Regions from separate parts of the Aerococcus sp. Group 1 genome, predicted to be linked through region 1. Evidence: predicted binding sites of a transcription regulator. Region 1 holds the regulator's gene; the other holds the start of a gene.
What was found. The regulator Rex, encoded in region 1, represses fermentation and respiration genes when NADH is low (regulators of the CRP and FNR family bind a similar motif). The targets are predictions, from matches to a motif close to TTGTGAANTANTTCACAA.

Region 1 (3,892 bases):
AATGACTGTCCCACCGGTAAGAACAGCTAAGTCTTCTAATTGTTCTTTACGACGGTCACCAAAGCCAGGCGCTTTCACAGCAACGACATTGAATGTCCCACGAATCTTGTTCAAGACTAAAGTAGGAAGCGCTTCACCTTCAACATCGTCGGCCACTAATAATAAGGATTTGCCTTGTTGTACGATTTGTTCTAATAATGGAAGGATATCTTGGATATTAGAAATCTTCTTATCAGTGAGAAGGATGTAAGGATCATCGAGAACAGCTTCCATCTTATCATTGTCGGTTACAAAGTATTGGGATAAGTAACCGCGGTCAAATTGCATCCCTTCAACAACGTCTAAGGCAGTGTCCATGGATTGTGATTCTTCAATAGTAATAACACCATCTTGGCCTACTTTTTCCATAGCGTCAGCAATTAATTGACCAACTTCTTGGTCGCCGGAAGAAATTGCCGCAACGTTAGCAATAGATTCTTTAGCATTCACTGGAACAGAAATTTCTTTCAAAGCTTCTACTGCCTTGCGGATAGCTTGATCCATCCCACGACGAATACCCACAGGATTTGCCCCTGCTGTCACGTTCTTAAAGCCTTCATGGACGAGGGCTTGAGTTAAGATGGTAGCGGTAGTTGTCCCGTCACCGGCAACATCATTGGTCTTAGAAGCGACTTCAGAAACTAATTTAGCTCCCATATTTTCAAAGTGATCTTCTAATTCAACGTCTTTAGCAATAGTCACCCCGTCATTGGTGATTAATGGAGAACCATAGCTACGTTCTAAGACAACATTACGTCCCTTAGGTCCTAAGGTTACTTTCACGGTATTAGCTAATTTATCAATACCTTCTACTAAAGATTGTCTTGCATCACTTGAATATTTAATATCTTTGGCCATTCTATCTATCTCCTATTTTAAATCTAAACATGATCGAGAATTCAATGTTTTTTTGTTGATTGTCGAAGTTCAGTCAATGATTATTCAACTACAGCAGTTAAATCTTTTTCTTTAATGATGAGGTAATCTTCCCCTTCATAGCGGATTTCACTTACTGCATATTTTTCAAAAATAACTTGGTCACCCACTTTAACTTGAGGGGTGTAGTCATCAGTAGCATCAGCAACGGCTACCACTTGACCTACTTGAGGTTTTTCTTTAGCAGCAGATGGTAAAACGATGCCAGAAGCAGTTTTTTCTTCCTCTTCTTGGACTTGAATAATCACACGTTCATTTAACGGCTTTAACATTTAAAATATCCCTCCAACTTTCTCTTACTAATTAATAACACTTTTAATGGTTTGTTAGCACTCATCAACTCCGACTGCTAACTTACAATATTTATAGTAAAACATTTCTAACTATAAATCAAGTGATTTGTTGACTTTTTTTGACCTTTTTTACTTTTATAACTTTAAAAATATAAAATGTCATTTAAAAGTATATGCCCTTAAAGTTAGGAAATTAAGTTAGATTAAACTCTTTATTCTTTGATTTTTACTATTGATGACAAGAAAAAAGCCCTCAATTAAGAGGACTTTACTAAGCGACTGACAAAAGTTAGACCTGATCTTCAAGTTAGGGCCTGCTAACTTTTGCTAGTTCGACTAACCTTTCTTTTTATTTTCACCATTTCGATTACCAATGTAGTAAATCAGGGTTTGCAGCTCATTGGCTAAATCGACGTTTTGGACATGAATATCTTCAGGAACATCTAAAACCACCGGAGTAAAGTTCAAGATGCCTTGTATACCAGCTTCTCCTAATTCACTCACGGTATCTTGAGCGACTTTTTCCGGAACGGTCATAATGGCAATCAGAATTTCCATTTCTTGAATCCGTTCCTTTAATTCACTCATTGGGTAAACCGGTACCCCACTGTGGACTGTTCCTACAATCTCAGGATTAATATCAAAGGCCGCCCCAATCCGAATATTATTGGTCCGTTTAAAGTTATAATTTAATAAGGCGTTCCCTAAATTACCCACCCCGATTAAAGCAACTGTGGTGAGGCGGTCTTGGTAGAGTTGGCGACTAAAGAAGTCCAAGAGAGCTTCAACATCATAACCATAACCACGCTTCCCTAGGGCACCAAAATGTGAGAAATCCCGACGAATAGTGGCACTATCCACTTTGATCGCCTCACTGAGTTCACTGGAAGAAATCCGTGTCTTACCCATATTCTTAAAATTATGCAAGTAACGGTAATAAAGCGGTAACCGCCTAGCCGTTGCACGTGGAATTTCCTTCATGTTTCCACTCCTTTTCACAAGATATCAAATACATTTTATCACCTAAATCATAAAATGAAAAGAACTTTGTGAAAAAATCACATAAATCTTTTCAGCTAATTTTCATTAATTTTAAAACTTTGTGAATAATACCGCCCCTTTCTAAGGGAAAGTTCACAAAGCCAAAAAATATCTGCCGATAAAATGTGATACACTAGTGAAGACAATAATAAACGATTTAGGAGGAAAGGATCCAATGATTGTACTACAAGGATCAAAACTCATGCGACGTTTTGGCTCCGATATTCTTTTCCAAGATGTCCAAATGACCATCCAAGATAATAGTCGCACTGCCTTAGTCGGGCGAAACGGTACCGGCAAATCCACCCTACTAAAAATGTTAGCGGGCATTGAGGAACCCGACCAAGGGCAAGTCACCCGGGCTAAGGGCAAGACCATTGCCTACATGGACCAACATGCTGCCATTGAGAATAGTCAACGGACAATTTATGAAGAAATGCGGTCGGTTTTTAAAGAATCCATCGCCCTCATCCACCATGCTGAGCAAGCCGCTCAAGACTTGGCCGATGCCCAGGATGAAGCATCCTACCAAGAGGCTCTCAAACGCTATGACCAATTACAAGAAGAAGTCAACCAAAGCAACGCCTATGGCTATGATTCCGAAATCCGCATGGTCCTCCACGGCTTTCAATTTCCCGAGTCAGATTACGACAAACCCATCAATCAGTTATCTGGTGGTCAACGGACTCGGCTAGCCCTGGCCAAGGTCCTCCTCGAAAAACGCGATACTCTTATCCTTGACGAACCCACCAACCACTTAGACATTGAAACCCTGACATGGCTCGAAGACTACCTGCCTTCTTATCCTGGAGCCCTATTAATCGTTAGCCACGACCGTTATTTCCTAGACCATGTCACCAACGAGACCTATGAAATGACCGGATACAGTATGGAATATTATAAGGGCAATTATTCCTTCTATCTCAAAGAAAAAGCCGTCCGCCTCGAAAGTTGGCAAAAGGCCTATGATAAACAACAAAAGAAAATCGCCAAGTTAGAAGACTATGTGGCTCGTAACCTGGTCCGGGCTTCGACCACCAAGATGGCCCAGAGTCGGCGTAAGCAACTCGAAAAGATGCCCAAAATCGAAAAGCCTAAGCAAGACGAAAAAAGTCCCCACATTCAATTCCTAACCGACAAGTCCAGTGGCAATGTGGTCCTTACTGCCGACCACTTAGGCATTGGTTACGATGATCACTTACTTTCCTATCCGATTGAAATGGATATTAGAAAACAACAAGCTATCGCAGTGGTGGGACCCAACGGCGTGGGCAAATCTACCCTCTTAAAAACCATTATCCAAGAAATTCCTGCCATCAAAGGGAAAATTCACTATGGCGCCAACGTGACTATTGGCTACTATGACCAAGAATTAGCCAAACTCCACAGCAATAAGGATGTCCTCCACGAACTTTGGGATGACCATCCGACCATTAACGAGGAAAACATTCGTACCATCCTGGGGTCTTTCCTCTTTTCCGGACAAGACGTGGAAAAATCGGTAGCTATGCTGAGCGGGGGAGAGAAGGCCCGGCTTGCCCTCGCCAAACTCTCCTTTAACCATGATAATTTCTTGGTCCTCG
Region 2 (3,892 bases), 240 kb from region 1:
AACCCATTGAGGTCTTGCAAGCAGTGAAGGCTTTGGTCGCTTTGGAGAAGGCCTTTGCCGATCAAGCAAAGAATGTGCTTAAGAATAGCTCCTTTAAAGAAAAGAAGATCGCGGTATCCGCTGGAGGCACCCAGGAAGCCATCGACCCTGTCCGCTTTATCGGTAACCATTCCTCAGGAAAAATGGGCCTAGCTTTGGCCCATGTAGCGGCCCTCTTAGGGGCTGAAGTGACCTTAGTGATGACTCCAACGGCCCAAGGCTTACCCCATTTACCTGCTATTAAGACCCGTCAAGTGAAAGACGCCCGCCAACTCTACCAAGTCATGCATGAATTGAACGAGGCCAGTGATATCATTATCATGGCAGCGGCTGTTTCTGACTACCGGGTCGAGACGCCTAGCACCGAGAAGATCAAGAAGAATAAAGAAAATGACCAGGACCACTTACAAATTAGCCTGGTAGAAAATCCTGATATTCTCAAGAGCCTTTCCCAGGAAGGCACCTTTTTGGTTGGCTTTGCAGCGGAAACTAACCATGTGCTTGACTATGCGAAGAAGAAATTAGCCGCCAAGGGCATCGATATGATTGTGGCTAATGACGTGAGTCAACAAGCCATCGGTTTCTCTAGCGAAGATAATGCCGTTACCATCATTAGTCAAAAGGGGGCAAGATCCTTGCCTCAAGCCGATAAAATGATGATTGCTGCTGGAATCTTTGCCCAAATTGCCCAAGAATTGAATGCATAAGAAAAAGGACTTAGCTCCAAGCCAATTTAATGGCTGGATCAGCTAGGTCCTTTTTTTCTTGGTCAAGGATTAAAACTCATCACCTAAAAGATAGGTGTGTTCGCCCAAGGAATATGGATCGCTTTTATTAATTCGCTCGTAGTAGAGGTGACCGTCAAGGTGGTCGATTTCATGTTGCAAGACGATGGCAGGATAGCCTTTGAAACGTTTCTTAAAGTGATTGCCTTCCAGATCATCGTAAGTAATGGTGATGCGAGCGTAGCGGGGCACATAACCGGACACATCGTCATCGACTGAGAGGCAGCCTTCGCCTTCTCTGAGGCAAACTTTTTCTACGGAATGACTAATGATCTTTGGATTGACCATAACCCCTTCTAAAATAATCTCTTCATCGGAATCAGGATCTTCGATATTAGGAACCAAAAGGGCGATCATCTTCTCGCCGATACCTACTTGAGGGGCAGCGAGACCGACACCAGCGCGGAGACCAAGTTCAGGGCCCTTTTCTTCATCTTGACTATTATACAGGTATTCCATCATATCGTGAGCGGCTTGTTTTTGCGCTTCATTTAAGGGAAAAGTGATGGTATCTGCTTCACGGTGTAAAACTGGATTACCATCACGGGTTATGTCATCCATTAAGTACATACAGCTTATCCTCCATTAACTATCTTATATTTTAATTCATTTTCTCAAATTACAGCAAATAAGTCAAAAGGATCTCGCCGTTTTTTAAGGCCATAAATCATCGAATCAGAACAATAAATGTATCCCTCAATTAATAAAAATTTCACAAGGTAAGCGCTTTCTCAATTGGACTATAACAGTATTATAACAGTTGCAAACGCCTGTATTATTTTTAAAAATGGCTTTATATAAGTACTTTAGCCAGACTTTTAGGAAATCAATCACTACGCACATGTTAACGTTTACACAAATAAAGCAACTGTTCTAATATAGAAAGTTAGGATTTGGACCTCAATTGTTTGAATTCGCTTCCTTTCCATGATAAATTAGTGAAGTGAAGGGTGAATAAGCCAATGCCAAGGCATGGCAAAATATTTTCTTTACAGAAAGGAATGTGTACAGATGGCAAAACAACCAGTAGATTATCAAGCACAACTTGCTGGTATTGACGAACAGTTCCAAATGGTTCGTATACTAGACGAGGAAGGAAAAGTCGTTAACCCTGACATTATGCCAGATTTAACTGACGACCAACTTGTAGAAATAATGAAACGGATGGTCTTTTCAAGAACCTTACACGAACGCTCAATGGCACTTGCTCGCCAAGGACGTTTAGGCTTCTATGCGCCAACTTATGGACAAGAAGCTTCACAAATGGCTAGCTCTTATGCCTTTGAACAAGATGACTGGCTATTCCCAGGTTACCGTGATATTCCACAATTAGTGGCTAAGGGATTACCAGTAGATAAGGCTTTCCATTGGTCTCGTGGACACGTTGAAGGAAATGATTATCCAGAAGACTTCCATGCAATGCCTCCACAAATTATTATTGGGGCCCAACTTATCCAAGGTATGGGTAATGCTGTTGGTCAAAAATTAAATGGTTCTAAGAATGTTACTTACACCTATACTGGTGACGGTGGTTCAAGTCAAGGGGACTCATATGAAGCTTGGAACTATGCTGGTCGCTATAAAGCACCAATTGTTTTCTTCATTCAAAACAATGGTTTTGCGATTTCCACCCCACGTCATAAACAATCAGCAGCCAAATCCTTAGCACAAAAAGCCGTTGCAGCTGGTATGCCAGGTGTTCAAGTGGATGGTAACGATGCCTTAGCAGTTTATGCGGTAGCTAAACAAGCACGTGAATGGGCTGCAGCAGGTAACGGACCAGTCTTAATTGAAACCATTACCAACCGTCTCGGCGCTCACTCCACTTCCGGTGACGATCCTAAGATTTATCGTACCGATGAAGATATCCAAAGCTGGACCAGTCGTGAACCACTTATTCGTTTCCGTGCATACCTAGAAGAAAAAGGTCTCTGGGACGAACAAAGTGAAAGCGACTATGTCGAAAGCGTTAAAGAAGAAGTTCAAGCAGCCATCAAGAAAGCTGAAGCTGCACCTAAGCAAAAAGTTTCCGACTTCTTGAAGAACATGTTTGAAGAACCAGGACAAAACATTAAAGAACAAATTGAAAAATATGAAGCGAAGGAGAGTGAATAAGGATGGCCAAGAGAACTGGAAAAACAATGGTAGAAGCCATCACTGCAACGTTAGACCAAGAAATGGCTCGTGACGATAAAATTTTACTTTTCGGTGAAGACGTAGGTAAAAACGGTGGTGTGTTCCGTGCTTCTAAAGGTTTATTTGATAAATATGGTGAAGACCGTGTAAGTGATACGCCTCTATCTGAATCAGGTATTGGTGGTATGGCAATCGGACTTTGTCTCCAAGGTTTCCGTCCTATCATGGAAATCCAATTCTTCGCTTTCGTATTTGAAGTGATGGACTCCTTAGCTGGACAAATGTCACGTTACCGCTTCCGTTATGGAGCAACCCGTAACTTCCCAATTACCGTTCGTTCACCATTTGGTGGTGGGGTTCACACACCTGAAATGCACGCGGATTCAGTAGAAGGTCTCTTTGTCCAAACCCCAGGGATGAAAGTGGTTGTGCCATCAAGTCCTTATGAAGCTAAAGGTTTACTTGCTTCAGCAATTCGTGACAATGACCCAGTCTTATTCCTTGAACACATGAAGTTATACCGTTCATTCCGTGAAGAAGTTCCTGAAGAAGAATATACCATTCCTCTAGGTGTAGCCAATGTGGCTCGTGAAGGCTCTGACGTTACTGTGATCGCTTATGGTTACATGGTACGTGAAGCGCTTAAGGCTGCGGAAGAATTAGAAAAAGAAAATATTTCTGTTGAAGTCATTGACTTACGGACGATTTCACCAGTTGACTATGAAACCATTGGTAAATCTGTTGAAAAAACCGGCCGTGTTGTCATGGTGCAAGAAGCTCAACGTGAAGCTGGTGCAGGTAACAATGTGATCGCTGAAATTTCTCAACGTTTCATTCTTTCTCTAGAATCACCAATTGAATTCGTATCAGCTCCTGATACAGTTTACCCATTTGGTTTAGCAGAAAATGACTGGTTGCCAAATGCTGATGAC

Region 2: the regulator Rex is predicted to act here: its motif matches at 1,666-1,683, upstream of pdhA (pyruvate dehydrogenase (acetyl-transferring) E1 component subunit alpha).

The regions. Positions count from the first base shown of each region.
Region 1 is NC_015278.1:1,846,692-1,850,583, forward strand. It holds gene groL (chaperonin GroEL) at 1-897, opposite strand, end outside; gene groES (co-chaperone GroES) at 978-1,247, opposite strand; gene HMPREF9243_RS08605 (redox-sensing transcriptional repressor Rex) at 1,605-2,249, opposite strand; gene HMPREF9243_RS08610 (ABC-F family ATP-binding cassette domain-containing protein) at 2,485-3,892, shown strand, end outside.
Region 2 is NC_015278.1:1,611,164-1,615,055, reverse strand. It holds gene coaBC (bifunctional phosphopantothenoylcysteine decarboxylase/phosphopantothenate--cysteine ligase CoaBC) at 1-746, shown strand, start outside; gene def (peptide deformylase) at 816-1,394, opposite strand; gene pdhA (pyruvate dehydrogenase (acetyl-transferring) E1 component subunit alpha) at 1,836-2,939, shown strand; gene HMPREF9243_RS07545 (alpha-ketoacid dehydrogenase subunit beta) at 2,942-3,892, shown strand, end outside.